Regions from separate parts of the Mucilaginibacter sp. P2_A4 genome, predicted to be linked through region 2. Evidence: riboswitches for the same ligand, from Rfam matches in the RefSeq annotation. Region 2 holds a riboswitch; each other region holds the start of a gene.

Region 1 (4,255 bases), on a different contig from region 2:
AACCAGGGCGGCGTCATAGGTATTCATTTTGATAAACACAGAGTCCCTGCCAATCTGCTTTACATGAAAGTTGTCCCGGCGGCTGCCATTAATCAGCGTAAATACCGCGTGCTCCGCGTCTTTACCCTTTAATTCAAAGTTGAAAGGAACCTTGGTTTCGGCAACGGTAAATACACCGCGCCATACACCTTGCTTAATAAATTTCACAGGCGGATTTTTATCCGCGGCTAATGCTGCTGCACCGCTAAACAATAAACCTACAGACAGGCATTTGAATGAGGTAATTAAATTGATAGTTTTCATTTGATAAATTATAGGATCAGTTAATGTTAGTTTCCTGGATGGGTTGATGGATCTGCAATAGCCGCTGTTTCCGGGGCCGGTTCAGCGATAAGTTCGTCCAACAGTTTATTAAATTTCTTTTCGTAATCTTCGTGGTATTTACCCGTTACCGTACCTGTATAGCCGGTGTAGATCTCCCTTACATCACCTTTTCTATCAATGATGATGGTGGTTGGGAAAGCGATAAATTTATTCAATGCAGGTAGCTTCTGCGATACCAGCTTTTTATCGGCCAGGCCGCCAAAAGCGATATCATAATTGATCTCGTATTTTTCTTTCAGCTTACCTAATGTGTATTTGGCATATTCCAGGCTGTCTTTCTGCTCAAAACCCAATGCAATGGCTTCTACACCACGTTGATGGTTTTTATTGAACCATGGAGATAGGAACACGGTTTGATCGGTACAGTTAGGGCACCAGGTACCAATAATCTCTACGATCACTACTTTACCTTTGTATTTGTTATCGCTGAGAGACACCTGTTTACCATCTATCCCCGGGAAAGAAAAATCAAGTTTTTTATAGCCTTCTTTCAAAAATGTAAGCTTATAAGGATCAGGCAATTCCACCTCTGTTTTTTTAGCAGCATCGAACTTCAGATTTTTATAGATGCCGAAGCCTTCTTCACCGCTGATAGAGCCGTCGGCGTTGATCTTGCCTTTTATGATGAACGGACTTGGGCCGGTAAAACCACTCAGTGCAAATTCATCGCCCTGAACAGTACCTTCCAGTTCGCGGGTATCACCAACTACAGTCATCACTACGCCGGTAAGCTTGTTTCCTTTTTGTTTCAATAAGGCTATAGATGCAGGAACAGCCTCTTTACTGTAGGTTTTGATTTCCCATTTACCGGTCAAATCCGCTTTAGGGGCTACATCTTTGCCGGGTTCTACAAAGCGGTAGGTTTTACCATATTCTGCAGTAAATGGTAAAGAATTGCCCCTGAAACCCGGTACCAGGCTACGGTATTCGCCGCTTAGCGAACCATCGTCTTCAATTTTGGCTACCAGCGCAGCATCATAGGTGTTCATTTTAATATAAACTGAATCGGTACCTACAGATTTTACGTGGAAATTATCCCTCCGTGAACCATTAATAAGCGTAAACACAGCGTGCTCGGCATCCTTGCCTTTCAGCTCGAAATTAAAAGGTACTTTTGATTCGCTTACGGTGAATTCACCGCGCCATTTACCTTCTTTTATAAACTTAGGCTTTGGGGTTTCATGGGCCGATAATATCGTAACCCCACTAAGCAGTAAAGCGGCCGATAGCAGCCTTGTTTTGGTTAAGTAGTTTGTAGTGTTCATTTGTATAAGTTTTAATTATTGTTGATTGATGCGATGCCTGAAAATTTGGACATAAGTATTCCATTGGGCTTAACAAGCCTTTGAAAAAACGCTATAAATTTTTAAGGTGCCTGGTTTTTAAAACCAGAAAACATACTGAACCATACAACAACATCGTTTGATGGCTGCGGGTTGTGGCTGTGGGTAATGACTGTTAAATGTGTTCATGACTTTTAGTTAATTTATATTCCGGCGCATAATTGCTACCGAAAAAAGTTTAGCACTTATTTCAGGTTTCTGAAAAGTTGCTATAAGATCATCGAGACTTCCTCTCCCTTATTCTTTATAAATCAACTAATTAATGGTGGGGTTAATTAGAATGGTGTAAAGGTAGCAATAAATATGATAAATACAATAAAATCTATAGACTTAATAGAATATTTTTTAATTCTTTATGTTTTTAGTAATTATTTATCTTGTAAAATGATATACATCCTGGACTGCACAGCACACGCCTGATTTACCACCATAGCAAAGCAACGCACTTAGTACAGCCAGGATGTATATCTTGATTAAGATTTAAAAACCGGAAACGTAACTACGTTTTTAACAATGGCAATAACAACAGAAAAGGGTGCCACCATTCTGTTTGCGGGCTTTAGTGAATAAATTTGATCTTGGTTTCATGGTATTAGTTTGTAATTCTGCAGATCAATTGGTGGCTATTGCACTGCTTACTAATTAAGTATTTTGATTATATACGATACTATTTTACGGGTATATTAAACTCCACATCATCTGGCGGTAAACATTGCTTGTCGTTACATGCCATAAAATTTACCGTGCCGCTAACCGATGCCTGGCCCGATTTAAGTTTTACTTTTTGCTGAAATATAACTGCCTGTTCAAAATACTGCACGTTCATGCTAAACGATTTTTCATACTTGCTTACTGGCTTGGGCTCGGTTGTATTACCCACTAAAATGTAGTTGTCGTTTTTTTCAAACTTTAGTGAAGTCTTTATAGGTCCGCCATCGGCAAGATGCTGCGAATAAATGTGCCAGCCTTTATCAATGGTAGCTTTTATAAATACTACGGCTTGTTCATTATCAATCTTTTTGGCTGCATATGACCATTTTACCGGTGTAAGGATCTGTGAAAAAGCAGTGGTGCTGATAACAATTGTTAAAGCGGTAAGTATTACTTTATTCATTTGGTAAATTCTATTTGTAATAATGTGATGTATAGTGGGTAGTTTGCAATTGAGGCCGGTTCTTTAAAGGAACATTAAATCAACAACACATTGTTACATCATTACGAAGCGATCTGTAAATATTGGCAGGTAATTGGGAAAAAGTATTCATGTATTTAGTTGTTTATTTATGTTCTTTACACTTATCTAAAAGAGAGCCGGAGAGAATACCTGTAGAATTCTATACCAACTTATCTTCCTCCCAACGGGAGCAGGAATTAGCACCTTTTACTAAATCTGAGATTCATGGTACAGGTTGCCAAGACGTCATGGGGCCTTTCCCTCTGTCTTTTCTGGATAAGTATAAAAGAACGTGATGTTGCAAATATATATTAAAAACTATAATTCCTATAGACTTTATATAATTTATTTCATTTTGTTATTTTTCAAATAAATTGCAGGTGTTGAAGCATTCATTTTTAGGCAATAATACCGGATTACCAAATCCATTAACAATTAAATAGCCCCATTTAATTACCATGAAGTTAACGCTGTGTCCCCTATCTCTTCAACCTTAAAATAGCTGAACTATAGTATCAGCACTCCTTTAAAAATTATTTTTTGTAATAAAATTCAATAGTATATAAAATCTATAGAATTTATATACTATAATTGTATGTCATGTAATTCTGTTTTTACGGCACATTAAAATCATTATTTAAAGCACACTCCTATTATCTAAAAAATGGCAGAGCAAAAAGCAAAACAAACGGCCCTTGGTGATGTAGCCGCCAGGCAGTTAGCGGTAGCAACCCGTACCGTTCCACAATTATCAACTATTACGCCACGGTGGTTAACCCATTTACTCAATTGGATCCCGGTTGAATCGGGCGTTTATCGGTTAAATAAGGTGGTACATGCAAACAATGTAGAAGTGGATTGCTCTTCGCGCGATGAACGTGAACTGCCATCAACCTTTGTGGATTATGAGGAAAATCCCAGGGAATACAACCTGAGTGCTGTAAATACGGTACTGGATGTACACACCCGTGTATCTGACCTGTATAGTAAGCCTTATAACCAGATCAGCGAGCAATTGCGCCTTACTATTGAGATAGTTAAAGAAAGGCAGGAAAGCGAACTTATCAATAACCCCGAATACGGGCTACTGAGCAGTATTTCGCCATCACAAAAAATTAAAACCAGGCTGGGCCCTCCCACCCCCGATGATCTGGACGAACTGATAACCAAAGTGTGGAAAGAGCCCGGCTTTTTCCTTTTGCACCCATTAGCTATTGCCGCCTTTGGCCGTGAATGTACCCGCCGGGGTGTACCACCGCCAACGGTTTCACTATTCGGATCGCAATTTATTACCTGGAGAGGAATCCCGCTTATTCCTTCAGATAAACTGCCTATCGTAAATAATAAATCAAAG
Region 2 (4,255 bases):
CTGTAGCCGCATGTTGATATCATGCCATTGATAGTAGTCTCAAAGAAAATATCATTAGTTTTTTTATCAGCGGTAAGCCATTCATTTTTAGCTTTTTTGTAAATATCATCTAAGGTAAGTACCTGTCCTGCTACATTTCCGTGCGTATTTAAATTGGTTTTATCTTCGTGCCATTCACTTAAGGTAGTTTTTACACTCCCTGTACCGGTCGCGTTGGGGCTATATTTATAGGATGTATAATCTCTTGCTATAACAACACCTTTATTCACTGTGATTTTGGTTTCTCCACTAACACCTGACACCACCGAGCCGTTTATAGTCGTATATGAATAGGAGTTGTTGTTAGCTCGTTTAAAACTTAACCAGGCCGAATAACTTTTATCATAATCGTTTGTAAGTGCATCTTTTTTGCAGGCCGATAAACATATGGTAATAAGCAAGGTAATGATAAGGGATTTTTTCATGGTTGCGGTTTTTATACCTATTCGCAAAAAAGAGGCTAAGTGCTACAGCAAATCACAAATAATCTTATTTACTTTGAGTTCATAACATATAATACGATAATGAAAACTGAAACTATAGCCATACATGCAGGTAACCATATTGATGGATCATCAAGAGCTGTGATACAGCCGATTGTAATGTCTACCACTTTTGAGCGTGGTGTAGATGGCGATTTTCCTGGTGGGCATATTTATAGTCGGTCATCAAACCCTAACCGTTCATTATTGGAAAATGTTATAGCTCAGTTGGAGGGTGGTGTTGATGCCGCTTCGTTTTCATCGGGCAATGCGGCTGGTATGGCGGTATTTCAATCGCTTAAACCGGGCACACATATTATTTGCCCCGACGATATGTATCACGGTTTGCGTAACCAGCTTAAAAACCTGTTCGCAGGCATTTTGACTTTCGATTTTATTGATGTTAATGATAGCGAAGTGCTCCAGCAGCACATTAAGCCCGAAACCGGTGTGATATGGATAGAAACACCATCAAATCCATTGCTTAAAATCACTGATATAAAAAAGGTGGTGGGTATTGCCAAGGCAAAAGGACTTAAAGTTGTTGTTGATAATACCTTTGCCACCCCAATATGTCAGCAGCCGTTGGCATTAGGGGCTAATATAGTGATGCACTCGGCCACAAAATATTTTGGCGGCCATAGCGATCTGATGGGCGGGGCACTAATTACCGCTGAAAAAAGCGACTGGTGGGCGAAAATTCGCCAAGTACAGGAAATGGGCGGTGCTATCCCCTCCCCAACCGACTGCTTTTGGCTGGTGCGCAGTATTAAAACGCTGCCATATCGGGTTAAAGCACACGTGTATAACGCTCAATTATTAGCTGAGTTTTTAGAATATCACCCAAAAGTAGAAAGAGTTTTATATCCCGGCCTGGCATCACACCCGCAGCATGAAATTGCTAAAGACCAGATGTTGGCCTTTGGAGGAATGTTATCCTTTTTAGTTAAGGGCGACGAAAATGATACCCATAACATTATCAATAAGCTAAAAATATTCACCAAAGCAACCAGCCTTGGCGGCGTGGAAAGCCTGATAGAGCATCGTGCTACTGTTGAGGGGCCGGATACAAAAACACCGCGCAATTTACTGCGGGTATCGGTTGGATTGGAGCATATTGATGATTTGATAGAAGATTTGGAGCAGGCTTTAAATGGATAAAGGATGAAAAGATCAAGGAGCAAGGATTAAATCAACAAAGCATCTTTGCTTATTTATCCAACAGTCTTTAATCTAATTGGTGTTTACTCCGTTGTTTGTGTCCTCACAAACAACTATTCCGGTGTATTAACTAATGTAGAACTTACGCGGGCCCTCCCGCTAAACCTATGTTTACACAATTGCATGCGCCGTTAGGCGCTACCTGTTTGTAGCAATAATCAAGAAAAAACAAAATTGCGCCGTAGGCGTTACCTGCAAATTAGCAAGGTATTGGCTTTGTTAGCAGGTAGGTAGCCTCAACGAGGCAAATGTTAAGGGCGTGGTTTTTCTACAAACAGGTAGCACCTAACGGTGCAGGTAACCTTGATTGATTTGTGCCCTATGCAAATTTTGTTAGCTAACCTGATTTAACCTTTCTCTCCTACTTACCGAGAGAAGAGATCGCAGATACCAACGCTTTTTATTTCTTCCTGATACTTTTGCTCCTTTGTCCACCCGTCTTTTATCTAAATAAAATTTAATTTGGTATTTAAATAAATATCCGCTTATATTTGGAACATTATTTGGTAGCAATACCATAATCGATCAATCCTCCGCATAGTTCGGGTATTGATTTATAAAGAAGCGGCGAGAGATCAGGCTCAATGACCCGCTGGCAACCCTTCAATTTTGAAGAAGGTGCCAATTCCTGTCCCGGCAAATAACACCGGGGAATATAAATTTATAACCATGAAAAATTTAGTTAAAATTACTACAGGCAACATTTTTAATACCCAAAACGGTAATATACAACGTATTAGCTCAAATATTAGCTATATGTGTATTTGTTGCTGCTGTTGATGCTTTAGCACGTTCCTCTTTTTCAAATCCCGAAAAACGCACGTGTTGTTAAACTGATATTCATTTCCTATTCAGCTTTCCAAAGTCCATTTAAACATCAAAGAATTAATTATAATCTAAAAAAAAATCCTATGTCTACCAGCAATTTAAAATTCGAAACCTTACAATTACACGCAGGTCAGGAAGTTGATCCAACAACGGGTTCACGCGCGGTACCACTTTACCAAACCACATCTTATGTATTTAAAAATGCCGAGCATGGTGCCAACCTGTTTGCATTAAAAGAGTTTGGGAATATATATACCCGCATTATGAACCCTACTACTGATGTATTTGAAAAACGCATAGCAGCTTTAGAAGGTGGTGTTGCGGCTTTGGCTACAGCATCGGGCCAGGCAGCACAATTCATTGCATTAAATAACATATTACAAGTCGGCGATAACTTTGTTTCCTCACCATTTTTATATGGTGGTACATATAACCAGTTTAAAGTTTCCTTTAAGCGAATAGGCATCGAGGCACGTTTTGCCAAGGATGATACCGCCGAAAGCATTGAAGCACTTATCGATAATAAAACCAAAGCTATCTTCCTGGAAACTATTGGTAACCCTGGCTTTACCATTGCTGATTTTGATAAGATAGGTGCTCTTGCAAAAAAGCATGACCTGCCTTTAATAGTCGACAATACTTTTGGAGCCGGCGGCTATTTATTTCGCCCGTTGGAGCATGGCGCCAGTATAGTGGTTGAATCAACAACAAAATGGATAGGCGGTCATGGTACCAGCATTGGCGGAGTAATAATTGATGGAGGAACTTATAACTGGGCTAATGGCAAATTTCCGCAGTTTACAGAGCCATCTGAAGGTTACCATGGTTTGGTTTTTGCCGATGTATTTGGCATTGGCGGTCCTTTTGGCAACATCCAGTTTATTATACGTGCCCGTGTGGAAGGTTTACGTGACTTTGGTCCATCACAATCTCCATTTAACTCATGGCTTAATATCCAAGGGCTAGAAACCCTTTCATTGCGTGTACAACGCCATGTAGATAACACGTTGGAGCTTGCCAAATGGCTTGATCAGCACCCGCAGGTAGCATCAGTTAACTATCCCGGATTGGAATCATCTCCTTATCATCAATTGGCGAAAAAATACCTTAAAAATGGATTTGGAGCGGTGCTATCATTTGAGATAGATGGCGATAAGGAAGATGCCGGTAAATTAATTGACAATCTTTTGCTGGTTAGTCATTTAGCTAACGTTGGTGATGCTAAAACATTGATTATTCAGCCGTCAGCAACTACACATCAGCAGCTGTCTGATGAAGAACAATTATCAGCAGGTGTAACACCTAATTCATTACGTGTAGCTGTTGGTATTGAGCATATTGATGATATTAAAGCAGATTTTGAACAGGCATTTGCCAAAATAAAAAGGGCATCGGCCCAATTAGTATAGTATAGTTTTTTTTTAAGTGATATAGTAAAGTTGTTACGGGATGCAGCTAAATTAAAATTAGCTGCACCTGTGATAACAAAACAGAAGAATGAACACAGAAATATTTAAGTACACACAACCATTCGGTCTTGAATCCGGCGAGCAATTACATGAATTGGAGATTGGCTTTCACACTTATGGCAGATTAAATAAGGAGAAGGACAACGTGATATGGATTTGCCATGCGCTAACTGCCAATGCCGATGTTTTTGACTGGTGGAAAGGCTTTGTGGGTAC
Region 3 (4,255 bases), on a different contig from region 2:
GCGAGTATAACAAAAGCTCCGGGAAAGCCGGGGCGGTAAAGTTTGATAATACTACGGGTAGGTTTCTCAACCTCACTAATAAAAAAGCTATCCTCAGTCAGCATCCTGTTTGTACGGTTAACCTCAGTACTTATTTTATGGGCAAAGGCAAGCTCGATCTGGCCTTTGGTTTTAATTTAAGCGATGCCCTTTATAGCTACAGCTATAAAGGGCACCTGGGCTCTATGGATATGTTGGCGGCTAATCCGGCGGTTATGCCCCTGGGCCTGGTAAAAATAACATCGGGAAGGGTAAATAGTCTCAACTTTAATATTCACGGCAATAAAAAAAACGCTGCCGGTAAGGTCACATTCCTCTACAACAACCTAAAGGTGGATTTACTGAAACGCGATGAGGAAAAAGGTTACGCGAAAAAGTCGTTGATGTCTCTGCTGGCCAATGCCGTAATACTTAAACAGGATAACCCCGAAGAGGGAAAGCCCATACCACGGTCGGCCAACGTGGTTTTTATCCGCCCGGCAAATTTTCCTTTCTTTAAAACAATATGGCTTACGTTGCTCGATGGACTCAAGTCATGCGTAGGGGTAGGCAAATCGCAGGAAAAAGAAGCCGGTAAGCCAGTTACTGAAAAGGATAAAAAGGAGCGGGAAAAGGCTTTAAAAAAAGCAAGGGAGAAGAAAGAAAAAGAGGAAAAAAAATTCAGGGAACAGCTTGAAAAAAAGAAGAATTAGAAAATTATACCCAGCGGATATAGCAGTTGGATCTGCATCCGGGAGATACAAAATATGTATCTATACACCTACACGTATTGAAACTTGATCCTGTCATTAGGGAACTCATTGCTGTGCTGTATTTTCAATTGCTTTAGTTTATCATCAAAGTATTTATAAATCTTTTTTGAGTTTTTTTCGGCTTTCTGTTGGTTCTCAAACTCTTTTTCCAGGTATCTGGAAAGTGCAAACAGCGTTCTTGGAAATTCATAAATGGTTATGGTGCCATCTTCTTCCTTTTTTGCCCGTACCCAGTAAGGGTCATTTTTTGTTGATTCACGAATATACACTACATCACTTTGTGCTTCTACCATATTGCAGTATTTAACCAAAGCGTTAAGGGTACCCGGTATGCCTACCTTAACGTTAACCTTGCCGGGAGAGTAAGCTACAAGATTAGCATCCGGGAAAGAAAAACTGATATCGGCCTTGCCTTTTAAAAGTTTAGCCAGCCTGCCGGTAAAATTCATAAAATAACCCATCGCCAGTATTTCGGCCAGCGACCTTCTGTAATTACGCTTGTTTTCGGCATGGAAAATTATTGCCAGTATTACAGATACTACAAATCCAGACCCAAAAGCCATCCATTTATTGGGGAACGTAATAATGCCATCAAGGAAGCCGCCATAGGTACCAATGGTTGGTATAATGGAAAATATAAAATCCTTAAACGGGAAAAATCTGAAAGTAAAGGTCATGACTATCAGGTTATTAGTTAATAGTAATAATAGTGATTAATTAAGTGGTATGCAAAAAATGTTGGAATTTGTTTGAATTGCCACAGGCAATTTGTTGAGAAACACCTCATTCACAGCAGCGATGCGGAGAGTAAGGATAATAGCGTACTGGATGCCTGGTTATTAACCTTTTAAAAAAGAAAAGCCCTTCTTTTTTAGAGAAGGGCTTTGGAGCGAAAGACGAGATTCGAACTCGCGACCCCGACCTTGGCAAGGTCGTGCTCTACCAACTGAGCTACTTTCGCATTGGTGTTTCCTGTTTCGAGTTGCGTTGCGGTTAACCGTGTGCCTATCTCGTTTTCGGGAGCGCAAATATAAAAAGAATTGAATACTCTGCAAGTTAAAAATACACTAACCATCTGCTTAATTTAAATTATAGGTCGGCAAGCGAATAATAAGGCTCTTATTTAAGCATTGCCTTGGCTCAATTTGCGGCATGCCGGATGAAATTATTGGGAAGATATTTAAATGACAAATAAATTATATAAAGTCTATGTGTTTAGTAGAATATATTATATATTTGCTGACGAAATAAGTTCTTTAATTTTAATTATCAAGAAAGACTGAGGGAAAGGCCCTATGATGTCTTAGCAACCTGTAAGCCCATTGTTATAAAGGTGCTAATTCCTGTCCGCTATAAAAGGTGGAGAAGATAATATTCGCAAAATTATTGCACAGCCCATGGCTGATCATTATCTCCCTTTCTCTCTGAAATCCTGTTTAATTAAAATACTTAAAAATTTATGCCTGCTAAAAGCAGCATTAAAATTTACAACTATGAATATTAAACATTTACTCATTACCTGTTCGTTTCTGATAAGCGCCATGTTTGCCGGCGCGCAAACTGCAAAACCAGCTGATCCTGCATCTATTGATCGTGGCTATATTGTAAAAGTTGGCGACCAGGCACCTGCAGATTTTGAACTGCAACTTGCCGATGGTACCAAAACCTCCTTAAAAGAGCTGCGCGGCAAAGTTGTTATTCTGCAATTTACAGCCAGCTGGTGCAGTGTATGCCGCGAAGAAATGCCCCACCTTGAAAAGGACGTATGGCAGGCTTATAAAGACAAAGGCCTGATTCTGATAGGCGTAGATCGCGATGAGCCTCTTGAAAAAGTAACAAAATTTCACCAGGAAATGAATATCAGCTACCCGCTGGCGCTTGATCCCGGAGCCGATATTTTTGGCCGGTTCGCCAACAAAAAAAGCGGCGTAACGCGTAATGTTATTATTGATAAGGATGGTAAAATAGTTTACCTCACCCGTTTATATGATACCCAGGAATTTGCATCGATGCTAAAAGCTGTAGATGCGCTGGTTAATAATAAAACTGCATCTGTTAATTAAAAATACCGGGCAATTACGGAGTAAGCTGCTTGCAATTATTTATTCCGGTTGCTTTTTCTATAAGTCAATATCTTAATGTTATGAAAACAACAGCTACCTTTTTTCACGCCAACTATTCTTCTGATGCTACGCTGTTTACCTGCAATTCTTTCCATGGCTGTATGCAAAGCATGCGTTGTTGATGCTAACCCAACCGCAATGGTTATTTAATGAGTGTGCTTGCTGCAGCTTGTTATCTTTTAAATAACCACAAAGCAAAAATTAATTCTTTACAGGTACTATAAAGCATATCAGCGGGTATTTCATGCCAAAAAAGCTGTTAGCTAATGCTTTCATTCTGCTGTATTGATATTCAAAAACTATTCACAATCTATTTATCATGCTTAAAAATTACAAACTGTTACTGGCAATTCTGTTGCCATTTTTTCTCATCCAAACAGTTGCGGCGCAATCTGTTAAAATAAGCGGGGTGGTAACCGCTAAATCCGATGGCCTGCCATTGCCTGGTGTTAATATCTCTGTAAAAGGAACTTCCAATGGTGCTCAAACCAGTGCAGATGGCAAATTCTCCCTCAGCGCCAATGTTAACGATATATTAAAAATTACTTATATAGGTTTCGCAGCGCAGGAGATCACCGTTAAGCAAGCTGAAAACAATTTACAGATCATATTACAGGAGGCTGCCAATTCCCTTAACGAAGTGGTAATCACGGCCCTCAATATATCTAAGGACAAAAAGTCATTGGGCTATGCTGTTCAGGGGTTAAAGTCGAAAGATATCTCCGAGGCTAAAGAAACCAACCTGGTGAATGCGCTGGCCGGTAAAATTGCCGGGGTGCAGGTAACCAACAGCCAGGGTGATATGGGTTCGTCCCGTATCATCATCCGTGGCGAAACCTCTATCGCGGGTAACAACCAACCGCTGTTTGTGGTGGATGGTGTTATAGTTGATAACTCCCAGTTTTTGGGTACAAACGGATCAAGGGATTTTGCCAATGCCATCGCCGATCTTAACTCCGAGGATATTGAATCTGTAAGTGTACTTAAAGGCCCCAATGCGGCGGCTCTTTATGGTTACCGTGCGGCGGCCGGCGTTATCCTCATTAAAACTAAAACAGGTAAAGGCGCAAAGGGCTTGGGTATCAATATTAATTCAAATACCAGCTTCTCAAACGTACAGCTTTTGCCAAATTATCAAAATCAGTATGGCCAGGGTTCAAACGGTAAATTTAGCTATGTTGATGGTAAAGGCGCCGGTGTTAATGATGGAGTTGACGAAAGCTGGGGCCCCGCGTTGGATGGCTCATTAATTCCGCAATTTAATTCAAACGGAGTTGCCGTGCCTTTTATAGCGCACCCGGATAACGTTAAAAATTTCTTTAAAACAGGAGTAACCCTTAA

The links. A riboswitch is a leader RNA that binds a small molecule or an ion and turns the genes downstream of it on or off. The one in region 2 is predicted to bind S-adenosylmethionine.
Region 1: another riboswitch for S-adenosylmethionine. It lies ahead of AC1DYB_RS26130 (peroxiredoxin family protein); the one in region 2 lies ahead of AC1DYB_RS20205 (O-acetylhomoserine aminocarboxypropyltransferase/cysteine synthase family protein).
Region 3: another riboswitch for S-adenosylmethionine. It lies ahead of AC1DYB_RS16700 (TlpA family protein disulfide reductase); the one in region 2 lies ahead of AC1DYB_RS20205 (O-acetylhomoserine aminocarboxypropyltransferase/cysteine synthase family protein).

The regions. Positions count from the first base shown of each region.
Region 1 is NZ_JBFUCX010000018.1:81,987-86,241, reverse strand. It holds gene AC1DYB_RS26135 (peroxiredoxin family protein) at 1-303, opposite strand, end outside; gene AC1DYB_RS26130 (peroxiredoxin family protein) at 330-1,649, opposite strand; SAM riboswitch class I at 1,868-1,980, opposite strand; gene AC1DYB_RS26125 (protein-disulfide reductase DsbD domain-containing protein) at 2,395-2,841, opposite strand; SAM riboswitch class I at 3,069-3,184, opposite strand; gene AC1DYB_RS26120 (family 2A encapsulin nanocompartment shell protein) at 3,566-4,255, shown strand, end outside.
Region 2 is NZ_JBFUCX010000011.1:146,715-150,969, forward strand. It holds gene AC1DYB_RS20195 (hypothetical protein) at 1-464, opposite strand, end outside; gene AC1DYB_RS20200 (trans-sulfuration enzyme family protein) at 564-1,682, shown strand; SAM riboswitch class I at 2,294-2,404, shown strand; gene AC1DYB_RS20205 (O-acetylhomoserine aminocarboxypropyltransferase/cysteine synthase family protein) at 2,654-3,979, shown strand; gene AC1DYB_RS20210 (homoserine O-acetyltransferase family protein) at 4,068-4,255, shown strand, end outside.
Region 3 is NZ_JBFUCX010000008.1:283,701-287,955, reverse strand. It holds gene AC1DYB_RS16715 (hypothetical protein) at 1-731, shown strand, start outside; gene AC1DYB_RS16710 (STING domain-containing protein) at 800-1,468, opposite strand; tRNA gene AC1DYB_RS16705 (tRNA-Gly) at 1,677-1,752, opposite strand; SAM riboswitch class I at 2,055-2,166, shown strand; gene AC1DYB_RS16700 (TlpA family protein disulfide reductase) at 2,285-2,854, shown strand; gene AC1DYB_RS16695 (SusC/RagA family TonB-linked outer membrane protein) at 3,234-4,255, shown strand, end outside.